Regions from separate parts of the Micromonospora sp. S-DT3-3-22 genome, predicted to be linked through region 2. Evidence: riboswitches for the same ligand, from Rfam matches in the RefSeq annotation. Region 2 holds a riboswitch; the other holds the start of a gene.

Region 1 (5,786 bases), on a different contig from region 2:
CACCTCTCCGACCTTTTCGGTCTATCCGGGTTCCGGCATCTCGAACGTGCGTTACGGCCAGGTGGACTTCCACTTCACCGCGTGCAGCAATCAGGCCCCGTCAGCCTGGGCCGCCTCCGTCGGCACCGCACAGGTCAACTCGACGGGCAAGAATCTCGGATTCTTCATCGACGGGGTGTCGATCCCGACCGACTCGATCGGCTCGTCGACCAGGTACTGGACCGGCAAGATCGCAGCCAGCACCTGCACACCACGGGTGGGCTTCCCGTGCTCGCGCTCGTACTCGATGACGGTGAAGTTCAGCGCCTCCCTCGACCGCTTTGGCAACCCCCAGATCTACATGGGGACCCGCTCCGCTCCCACCGGGATGGCGCTGTTCACCACCCCCTGATCCGAGCCGGCGACCGGAGCGGGTGCTCCGGTCGCCGGCCGGCGTGCTCACAGCACCTGGGACAGGAAGCGGCGCAGCCGGGGGTGCTGCGGCGTCTCGAAGACCGCCTCCGGTGCGCCGGCCTCCAACACGACGCCGTGGTCCATGAACGCGACGGTGTCGGCGACCGAGCGGGCGAAGCCCATCTCGTGGGTGACCACCACCATCGTCATGCCCCCGGCGGCAAGGTCGGCCATCACCCCGAGCACCCCCTTGACCAGTTCCGGGTCCAGCGCCGAGGTGGCCTCGTCGAAGAGCATCACCTGGGGTTGCAGGGCCAGCGCACGGGCGATGGCGACCCGCTGCTGCTGCCCGCCGGAGAGGTGGGCGGGCCGGGAGTCGGCCTTGGCGGCGAGGCCGACCAGCGCCAACTGGGTCCGGGCCAGCGCGACCGCCTCCTCCTCGGGCAGCTTCTTGAGCCTGCGCAACGCCAGGGTGATGTTGCGCAGCACCGTCATGTGCGGGAACAGGTTGAACTGCTGGAAGACCATGCCGACCCGCTGCCGCAGGGCGTCCGGGTCGTCGCGCAGCACGCTGCGCCCGTCGAGCAGGACGTCACCGGCGTCCGGTTCGATCAGCCGGTTGACGGTGCGCAGCAGGGTGGACTTGCCGGAGCCGGACGGGCCGATGACGCAGGCCGTCGCGCCCCGGGCGACGTCCAGGTCGACGCCGCGCAGCACCCGGTTCGCCCCGAAGGCCAGGTGCACGTCGCGGACGGCGAGGCTGACCGGGGTGGTGGTCACGGTGCCGGCGGTCATCGGGGGTCCTCCCGGTCGGAACGCGGTTGCGGCAGGGCGGTCCCGCCGGCCAGGGCCAGCCCGCCGTCGTCGTCGGGGTCGACGGTGACCGCCCGGCCCCGGCGCAGCCGCCGGTCGATGGCGTTGACCGCGTGCGTCAGCGGCACGGTCAGCAGCAGGTAGCACAGGCCGGCCAGCAGCAGCGCCGACTGGTTGCCGGTGTTGGCCGCGTAGTCCTGCCCGATCCGGAACAGTTCCCGCTGGCTGGCCAGCAGGCCGAGGAAGTAGACCAGGCTGGAGTCCTTGATCAGCGCGATCAGCTGGTTCACCCAGGCCGGCAGCACCCGGCGTACCCCCTGCGGGACGATGACCAGGCGCATCGCCTCAGCCCAGGAGAACCCGAGCGCGCGGGCCCCCTCCAGTTGCGCCGCCTCCACGCTCTGGATGCCGGAGCGGAAGATCTCCCCGATGTACGCGGCGGCGATCAGCGACAGCGCGAGGATGCCCAGCGGGTACGGGTTGGGGCCCCACACCTGCATGCCGAGCGGGGCCAGGCCGACACCGATCAGCAGGATGGTGGCGGCGGCCGGCAGGCCCCGGAACACGTCGGTGTAGACCCGGGCCGGCCACCGCAACCAGCGGGTACGGGAGATGCCCGCCACGGCCAGCGCCATGCCCAGCACCGAGCCGAGCAGGGCGGCGGAGACCGCCAGGATCAGCGTGTTGGGCAGCCCGACGGTCAACATCTCGGGCAACGCCTCGCGCATGGAGTCCCCGTCGAAGAAGGTCTCCCACAGGGTGCTCAACGGATCCATCGTGTTTCTCCTACCGCCCCGCTCGCTGGTCTGGTCGTACCGTCAGGAGGTGGCCGACGCCGACGGCGTCGCCGCGCCCGGGGCGGTGACGTCGCCGCTGCCGGGGGTGAAGCCGGCCGGGATCGGCCGCCCCGGGTAGTACTGCTGCTGGAGCCGGGTCCAGGTGCCGTCGGCGATGACCTCGTCGAGGCCCTTGTTCAGCGCCTCGCGCAGCGCGTCGTTGCCCCTGGCGACGGCGTACGCGGTGGGGGCGGGGCTCAGTTCCGTGGCCGCCACCGTGATCTTGCCGTTGCTGTCGGCGGCCGATTTCTCGCCGATCTCGGCCGGGGCGATCCAGGCGTCGGCGGTGCCGGCCTTGAGCTGGTTGATCGCCCCGTTGTAGTCGGGCACCCGCACCGGGTCGAGCTTGCGCGAGGTGGCGTAGTCGTCCTGCACGGTGCCCTGCACGACCACCACCCGCTTGCCGGCGAGCTGGTCGAAGCCGGTGAGCGGGGAGCCGGCCGGCACGTCGAGGCCGAAGTAGCCGAAGTCGTACCCGTTGCCGAAGTCGACGGTCTTGCGGCGGGCCTCGGTGACGGTGATCGAGGAACTGCCGACGTCGAACTTGCGGTTGTTGACCTGGGAGAGCAGCGCCGAGAAGTCGGTGCCGACGAACTCGACCTTCAACCCGACCCGGTCGGCGACGGCGACGAGCAGGTCGTTGTCGAAGCCGGTGAACCTGCCGTCCTTGAGGTAGACGTTCGGTGGGGCGTCGGTGAGCGTGCCGGCGCGCAGCACCCCCGGCTGGAGCAGGCCGTACGGGTTGTCGGCCGGCTCGGAGTCACCGCCGCAGGCGGTCAGCGCGGTGCCGGCGAGCAGGGCGGCGACGCCGAGCGCGGCGACCCGGGTCAGGAGGGCACGGGTCGGTCGAGGTGTGGGCAGGGCAGGAAGGAATCGCACGGGTTTCTCCGGAATGGGATCGGGCGGCGGACGCGCGCCGCCGACGGGATGCCCACCGGGCACCCCGCTGGAGGTGTTACGGGAAAGGGAGTCGACTAGCGGGGGCGACAGGAGTCGCTGTGCACCCGCATGAGGTCGACGTGCCGGCGTCTGACCAGCCGAACGCCGACGGACCGTACGCCGGGCCGGGGCGTGCGGGTCACGCCGTCGCCGGGTGGGGCGGGTGGGTGGTGCGACACGGGGTCCTCCCTGATCGGTGTCGACCTGGGTGACCAGGCCACGCTTGCACCGGGCCGTTCACCGGTGCCTGGTCCTCACCCGGAGCACCCCACCGTGGCGGAGGGTTGCCGGCCAGCGAGCCGGGGCTTGACGCTGGCGCTCATGACCTGCCCGAAATCTAGCAGCAGCGACCGGCCGGTCGTCCACCCGTTATGACGGCCCTCACGTCCGCCCCTTACCGGCGGGTGGGCCGCGTGGTGGCCGGCGGGCGGCGTAGGACCCCGGCGTCGTAGCGGACCCGGGCCGCCTGCACCTCGGCCAGGTGGGTGGTGGCCCAGGCTTCCAGGCCGGAGACCAGGTCGAGCAGGCTGCGGCCCAGGTCGGTGAGGGCGTAGTCGACCCGGGGCGGGACGCTGGCGTGCACGGTGCGGGTGACCAGGCCGTCGCGCTCCAGCCCGCGCAGGGTCTGGGTGAGCATCTTCTGGCTGATCCCGTCGATGTGCCCGGCCAGTTCGCCGTAGCGCCGCTCGCCGTCGGCGAGGGTGAGCACGACCAGCACGCTCCACCGGTCGCCGATCCGGTCGATGACCTGCCGGCTGCCGCAGTCGCGCTGGAACGGGTCAGGTCGCATCCCTTTACTCTCCATCAGTGTGTCACAAACTTCAAGGTGCCTACTCTCCGTCGGGAAGTATCGGCTCCCACCTGCGTGTTGGCCCGTACGACAAGAGCACGCCACCCGAAGGAGAGCGCCATGTCCGTCGTCGTCACCGGGGCCACCGGCCACCTGGGCCGCCTGATCGTCGAATCCCTGCTGCGCCGGGGCGTACCCGCCGGGCAGATCGTGGCCCTCGGCCGCACCGTGGACCGGCTCGCCGACCTCGCCGACCGTGGTGTCGAGGTCCGGGCGGCCGACTACACCGACCCCGACTCGCTGCGCGCCGCCCTCACCGACGCCGAGAAGCTGATGTTCGTCTCCGGCAGCGAGGTCGGCCAGCGGGTGCCCCAGCACCACAACGTGATCGAGGCCGCCCGGCAGGCCGGCGTCGGTCTGGTCGTCTACACCAGCATCGCCCACGCCGACACCTCCGACCTGCTGCTGGCCGCCGAACACCGGGCCACCGAGGAGGAACTGCGCGCCTCCGGACTGCCGTACGTGCTGCTGCGCAACAGCTGGTACCTGGAGAACTACACCGGTCAGCTGGCCAGCTACCTGGCCCACGGGGTCGCCGGGTCGGCCGGCGACGGCCGGGTCAGCGCCGCCACCCGGGCCGACTACGCCGAGGCCGCCGCCGAGGTGCTCACCACCGAGGGACACGCCGGTCAGGTCTACGAGCTGGGCGGCGAGGCGTTCACCATGACCGAGCTGGCCGCCGAGGTGTCCCGGCAGAGTGGACAGGACGTCCGCTACACCGACCTGCCGGTGCCGGCGTACACCGACCTGCTCGTCTCGGCCGGGCTGCCCGAGCCGTACGCCGCCACCCTGGCCGACGCCGACCGGGGCATCGCCCGGGGTGCGCTGTACGTGCCCGTGGAGCACCTGGAGAAGCTGCTCGGACGCCGTCCCACCAGCCTGGCCGAGGCGATCCGCGCCGTCCGCTGACCCCCGACCCGCCCGCCCCGGCGACCCCCTGGCGGGCGGGTCGGGATAACCGGTGGAGCGTCCCCGCCGCCCACCCGACAATGCTCGACATGGATCACCAGACGCTGGTGCGGGTCAGCAAGCGGATCTCGCTGGCGCTGCGGCACCAACCGGCCCGGTTCGGCCTCACCCCCGATCCGGGGGGCTGGGTGTCCGTCGTCGACCTGCTGGCAGCCCTGCGGATCGACCGGGCCGACCTCGACTCCGTGGTCACCGGCAACGACAAGCAGCGCTTCGCGGTGATCCGGGACGCCGACGGGGTCGAGCGCATCCGGGCCAACCAGGGCCACTCGTACCCGGTCGACCTGGGGTTGACCGCCGCCCCGCCGCCGCCCCGGCTCTTCCACGGCACCGGGGCCACCGCGCTCGGCTCGATCCGGGCCACCGGGCTGCACCGGGGCGGTCGGCACCACGTACACCTGTCGTCGGACGTGGCGACGGCCCGGCGGGTCGGGGCCCGCCGGGGTGGCGCGGTGGTGGTGCTGACCGTCGACGCGGCGGCCATGGCCCGCGACGGGCACGCCTTCTACCGCAGCGCCAACGGCGTGTGGCTCACCGACGCGGTGCCGCCGGCCTATCTGATCTGATCACCCCGGTCGCGGCGGCCACGACGCCAGCGGGTACGCCGGGCGGTTCACTCCGGCGGCGGGTAAGGTGCGGATGTCGTGCCTCGGGGCGGCCCGGCGAGCCGGACCAGACGCCGTGGCCGAAGGTCGACACCGCTGCCGCCACCACGCGTCCCCCGCCGTAGCGCGAGGGACGCCCGCCGGGAAGGGACCGCGCGATGGCACCGCTCCCGCTGAGCCCGCAGGACGCCCTGGTCGAACTCAGTCGGATCCGACTCGACGAGGCCAGCCTGGACGAGGTGCTGCAGCTGATCGCCGACCTGGCCCGGCGCAGCCTGCCCGGGGTGGCCGAGGTGTCGGTGACCCTGCTGCGCGGTGGCAGCCCGCAGAGCGTCGCCGTCACCGGCGACGTCGCGCTCCTGCTCGACGAGTGGCAGTACC
Region 2 (5,786 bases):
TTGAGGATCGGCTCGCGGACCTGGTAGCCCTCGGGCTTGAGGCAGAGCACGTTGGCCCCGGTGCCGAACCAGAGCCGCCGGCCGGCCTGGGCGAGCCCCCAGACGTACGACTGGTTGACCTTGGGTCGTCCCTCGGCGCAGGGCGGTCCGGGGGGATAGTCGACGCCGACCCCGGCGAAACACTCGTCGGCGGCGGCCTTGGCGAGCAGCCGTACCGATTCGGGCCGGGTGTCGGCGCTGGCCGGGGTGGCGAGAAGGGGTAGCAGAATCAGGATGCCGAATGCGGGTAGCAGTCGTGACGGCAGGGGTGGTCGACGTCGCACGGTGGTCCTTTCCGTGAATACCGGTCGAGGTGGCGTCAGCGGGGACGGGGAGCGGCTGGACCGCTCTCGACCAGGGGGGATGGATAATCGACGTGACGCACGGAATTGCCGCGCCGGCCGACCGTGTTGCATCGTCCGGTGGGAATGGAAAATTGCCGGCACGAGAATCACGGGCCGGTCGGGGTGCGGTGCGGTTGCTGATGAGTCCGGGGGTGGTTCAGCAGTTCCGGGCGTAACGTGGTGACGAGATTAACGTATTACGGCGGTCATTACCGCGATGCAGGTTGTTAAGGATTCTTGAACTGCCCGGTGGGTGGACCGGGGCGGTGGGCGGCTGCCCGGACGGGACGCCGGGCGCGCGGCGCGGGTGCCGCGAAAATTGCTGATGGGTCCGGCTTTCGGGGTTTCCCGGAAATACCGCGCCAACCGGTTGCTGTCGTCCGAAGCCGGCGCGCGGACCGGGGCGGACGGTCGTGGGCGTCGGCTGCCGCCGGGGCGGGTGGCGGGGCTCCACGCCTGCCGGCGCGCTCAGCGGACGTGCACGTCGGGCGGCAGTGGTGTGGCGGTGCCGCTCGGTGCGGGGGTCGGGGAGTTGCGCCGTCCGCGTCGCCGGGGGTGTGGCGGTCGGGCCGGACTGCGGTGCGGCGACGCAACCGCCGGAGGCCACGCGAATTGTGCGCATATTCATTTACCATAAACATGGCGTATGAATTTGATGACAGTTCATTCATAGTTAACAATCATTACGTTCCGTTGCCGTGCCGGCCGGCCCGGGGGGTCGGTCGGTGCGGGTGCGGCGGCGGGTGGATGCCGGGCGCGCGTCGGATGTCGCCGGCCGGATCGGCGTCGGCGCGACGGGCGGGCGACCCGGGCCGCGAGGGGTGGGGTATTGTCTCGCAACGGGATCTTCCCAGTAACAAAGAATTTATCGATTTAACTTCTTCGATGCCTCATCATGGTGGGACGTAATCCCTTCCATGGAGGTTCCCATGAACGTCTCTCGGCTCGGCGGGCCGACCCTGTCCCTGTACCGCATCGTCATCGGCCTGCTGTTCACGCTGCACGGCCTGTCGTCGGTCTTCGGGTTGTTCGGCGGCAACCCGATGACCGGCAAGGCTGTCCCGGTCGGCACCTGGCCGGGCTGGTGGGCCGCGCTGATCCAGCTGGTCTGCGGCGCGCTGGTGCTGGCCGGCCTCTTCACCCGGCCCGCGGCGCTGCTCGCGTCCGGCTCGATGGCGTACGCCTACTTCGTGGTGCACCAGCCGGAGGGCCTGCTGCCGCTGCGCAACGGCGGGGAGCTGTCCGCGCTGTTCTGCTGGTCGTTCCTGCTGATCGCGGTGCTCGGCCCGGGTTCCTGGGCGCTCGACACGCTGCTCACCCGCCGGCGTTCCGACGCCCCGGCGGCCCCGGTGTCCGAGCCCAGCTCGGTGCCGGTCTGACGCACTGACCCGCGTCGCCGGAGCCTCGACGAGGCGGCCCCGGCGACGCGCCCGGTCAGGGGTTGTAGGGGGCGTCGGTGTGGCTCACCTCGGTGAGCGTGCTGCCGGAGAGCTTGTAGACCGACGTGCGCTTGATGTCCAGCTCGGCCATGCCCCGGCTGGGGCTGCGGGTCAACCAGACCACGGTGGCCCGCCGCCCGGCCACGCTGACCGACACGACCGGGGTCCGGTCGCCGAGGTCGGACAACGCCCGGAACACCGGCATACCGCCGTTGTTGCGCCACACCGCGACGGTGTAGAAGGTGCCACTGCCCCCGGAGTTGAGCGAGACCACGCCGACCGCGTCGTCCGCGCCGTCGCCGTCGAGGTCGCCGATGCCGCAGGGCTTCTGGAGCGTCACGGTCGCGCCGTCCTCGCCCGACCACTGCCCCTCGGTCAGTGGCAGGTAGTCCGGGTAGCCGTTGTAGGGCGTCTTGCTGCTGCCGAGCTTCGCGCCCGCCAGATGGGCACAGGTCAGCGGGGCCTTGACCACCGGTGCCGGGGCGGTGGTGGTGGCCGCCGGGGCGGTGCTGGGGGCGATCTTCTTCTGCGGGGTCGGCTCGGCGCTGGTGGGCGTCGGCTCGGGCGTGGCCGCGTTCAGCACCGAGGCGGTGGAGGGCCCGGTGGACGGGCCGACCGTGGGCGCCGCCCCGTCCGTCGTGCCCTGCTCACCCCCGCACGCGGTGAGCAGGCAGACCAGGGCGAGGCTGGTGAGGCTCAACGGGATCCGTCGCATGGCCGGGGGGTCCTCTCTCGACATCAGGTGACCCGCACCGTACTGATCGATGGCAATACCGGTCATCGGCTCCATGGCCGGCCCGGGCCGGCCTGTCGGAGCGCGGTCAGGGGCCGACCGGGGGGCCGGCGTACGGCTTTCTCCGCCCGGTGCGTACGGGCGTGTTGAGCTGGTAACTTCCCCGAAACATCGGTGCCGGCCGGGGTGCCCGGCCGGTGCCCGGCAGCGGGATGGCTCACACCGTGGGAAGCCGGCTGGGCGATGGCCGCGAAGCTGCCTAGACTCGGCCTCACAACTGCATACCTCATCCAGAGGGGCTGAGGGATACGGCCCGACGACGCCCCGGCAACCACCCCGCGCTCATCGCTGAGCTTCCGGCGGGGCAGGTGCCAATTCCGTCCCCGCCGCAGGGTGCGATGCGGGGAAAGATGAGAGGAATCGACATGACGTCGACGCTCGCCGCCCCCGGTATCGACACCGCCGCCAGCCCCGCCCGCGCCCTGGTCTGCCGCGCCTGCTCCGCGCGCTACCCGCTCGCCGCGCAGCACGCCTGTTACGAGTGTTTCGGCCCGCTGGAGGTCGACTACGACGCCGCCGTGCTGGCGCGCGTCACCCGGGAGCAGATCGAGGCCGGCCCGCAGAACATCTGGCGGTACGCCGCCCTCCTGCCCGCCGGCCAGGACCCGGCCACCCGGGTCACCCTCGACCCGGGGCTGACCCCGCTGGTGGCGGCGCCCAACCTCGCCGCCGAGCTGGGCATCAGCGCGCCGCTGTGGGTCAAGGACGACAGCGCCAACCCGACCCACTCGTTCAAGGACCGGGTGGTCTCGGTGGCGCTCACCGCCGCGAAGGCGCTCGGCTTCCAGCGGTTCGCCTGCGCCTCGACCGGCAACCTGGCCAACTCGGTGGCCGCCCACGCGGCCCGTGCCGGCGCGCCCTCGGTGGTCTTCATCCCGGGCGACCTGGAGCAGGGCAAGGTGATCACCACCGCCGTCTACGGCGGCGACCTGGTCGCCATCGACGGCTCGTACGACGACGTGAACCGGCTCTGCGGCGAGCTGGTGGAGACCGACGAGTTCGAGGACACCGCCTTCGTCAACGTCAACGTCCGGCCCTACTACGCCGAGGGCTCCAAGACCCTCGGGTACGAGGTGGCCGAGCAGCTCGGCTGGCGGATCCCGGCCCAGGTGGTCATCCCGATGGCCTCCGGCGAACTGCTCACCAAGATCGACAAGGCGTTCACCGAGCTGGTCGAGATCGGCCTGGTCGAGGCCCCGGCCGGCGGCTGGACGGTGTTCGGCGCCCAGTCGGCCGGTTGCAACCCGATCGCCGCCGCCCTGCACGCCGACACCGACACCATCACCCCGGTCCGGCCGACCGGCATCGCCAAGTCCCTCAACATCGGCGACCCCGCCGCCGGCCTGTACGCCCTGGAGGCCGTGCGGCGTACCGGCGGCTGGATGGAGTACGTCGACGACGACGAGATCCGCGCCGGCATCCGGCTGCTGGCCCGTACCACCGGCGTCTTCGCCGAGACGGCCGGCGGGGTGACCGTGGCGGTGCTGCGCAAGCTGGTCGAGTCCGGCCGGCTCGACCCGACCGCCGAGACGGTCGTCTTCAACACCGGCGAGGGCCTGAAGACCATCGACGCGGTCGCCGGCCAGGTCGGCCCCACCCACCGGATCAAGCCGTCCCTGCGCGCCGCCCGCGACGCCGGCCTCCTCTCCTGACCCCTCCTGCGCGCCACCCGCTGCCCGCCGCGCGTCGTTCCCCGCCACCGCCCCGATGATCGACTCACCGGGGCGCGCGTTGCGGTGTCTGCGCGTCGGGACACCGCCTCTTCGGCCCCGTTGTGTCGATCGTGGCGCAGGGCGGTCCGAGTGGATCTCTGGGTGACCGGGTTTTCGCGGTGAGTGGTGAAAACCCACCGGGAAGGACTTGACGGCAGGAACCGGGCGGCGGAAGATGCTCCGTGCGGGAGGGCTTTCGCCGGAGACTTTTCAAGTTCTTACGACCCAACGCCGGAGGCGTTGTGCGAACGTCCCTCCCGACCAACGTGAATCGGGGGCCAGCGGAAATCCGCTGGCCCCCGATGTCGTGCACGGGAAAGACTCGCGGCGTGGCCCTGGACATCGCGACGATCGACCGGACCGATCAGCCCACCCTCGACGCGGCCTACCGGATCGCCGCCGCGGTCGAGGCGACGGAATCCCCCGACCTGCCGCCGCTGTGCCGGCGACGGTTCGAGGCACCGCTGTGGCACCCGATGCCCGGCATCGACACCCGGTGGTCGGTGGCCCGGCTCGACGGGGTGCCCGTCGGTTGGGTCCGGGTCAACCTGCACCTGCTGGACAACACCGAGAACGCCAGCATCGAGCTGGCGGTGGACCCGGCGTACCGGCGGCGCGGGGTGGGACGGGCGTTGTTCGCCCACGCCCGGCGGCTGCTCCGGGAGTCCGGCTGCAAGCGGGTGGTCGGCTCCGCCGTGACCCCGCTGCCGGACGAGCCGGCCGGGGCGACACCGGTGGGGGTGGGGCGGGAGTTCCCCGGGGCCGCCTTCGCGGCGGCGCTCGGCGCGCGGCCGGCGCTCGTCGACGTCCGTCGCCGGCTCGACGTCACCGCGCTCGACCGGGACCGGCTGGCGGCGCTGCGGGCCGGGGCGCGGTCGGCCGCCGCCGGCTACCGCACGGTCCGCTGGCACGGCCACCCGCCGCCGGAACACCTCGCCGACCTCGCCTACCTGGAGGGTCGGCTGCTGGCCGACGCGCCCCTGGGTGACCTGGAGTGGGAACCCGAGCGGATGGACGCCGAGCGTCTCCAGGGTATGGAGCGGGCGCTGGACGCGCGGGGCGTCCGCCGGTACAGCGTCGCCGCCGTGCACGGGGCGTCCGGCCGGCTGGTCGGGTGGAGCGTGCTCAGCCTGGCCGCGAACACCACCCGGCACGCCTGGCAGCAGATCACCATCGTCGACCCGGCCCACCGGGGGCACCGGCTCGGCCTGCTCTGCAAGGCCGAGAACCTCGAACACACCCTGGCGTACGAGCCGGAGCTGAGCGCGGTCGACACCTACAACGCGGCGGCGAACAGCCACATGATCGCGATCAACGAGCAGCTCGGCTTCCGGCCGGTGGCCGGGTCCACGGAGTGGCAGTCGACCATCTGATCTGTGACACGCCCCTACTGATCTGGCCGCCATCTGTTGCATGATGGCGGGCATGACGGAGACCCCGCACCCGCTGTACGACAGGC

Evidence for each region. Region 2 has a riboswitch for S-adenosylmethionine ahead of thrC (threonine synthase). Riboswitches for the same ligand answer to the same signal wherever they lie in the genome.
Region 1: another riboswitch for S-adenosylmethionine. It lies ahead of H1A17_RS01695 (ABC transporter substrate-binding protein); the one in region 2 lies ahead of thrC (threonine synthase).

The regions. Positions count from the first base shown of each region.
Region 1 covers NZ_JACGMO010000003.1:111,863-117,648, forward strand. Annotated here, with positions in the region: gene H1A17_RS01680 (hypothetical protein) at 1-391, shown strand, start outside; gene H1A17_RS01685 (amino acid ABC transporter ATP-binding protein) at 439-1,188, opposite strand; gene H1A17_RS01690 (amino acid ABC transporter permease) at 1,185-1,982, opposite strand; gene H1A17_RS01695 (ABC transporter substrate-binding protein) at 2,025-2,921, opposite strand; SAM riboswitch class IV at 3,196-3,308, opposite strand; gene H1A17_RS01700 (helix-turn-helix domain-containing protein) at 3,376-3,771, opposite strand; gene H1A17_RS01705 (SDR family oxidoreductase) at 3,892-4,740, shown strand; gene H1A17_RS01710 (RNA 2'-phosphotransferase) at 4,830-5,366, shown strand; gene H1A17_RS01715 (GAF and ANTAR domain-containing protein) at 5,564-5,786, shown strand, end outside.
Region 2 covers NZ_JACGMO010000102.1:14,791-20,576, forward strand. Annotated here, with positions in the region: gene H1A17_RS25060 (hypothetical protein) at 1-323, opposite strand, end outside; gene H1A17_RS25065 (DoxX family protein) at 1,313-1,762, shown strand; gene H1A17_RS25070 (hypothetical protein) at 1,818-2,561, opposite strand; SAM riboswitch class I at 2,839-2,972, shown strand; gene thrC (threonine synthase) at 2,981-4,267, shown strand; gene H1A17_RS25080 (GNAT family N-acetyltransferase) at 4,657-5,700, shown strand; gene paaN (phenylacetic acid degradation protein PaaN) at 5,753-5,786, shown strand, end outside.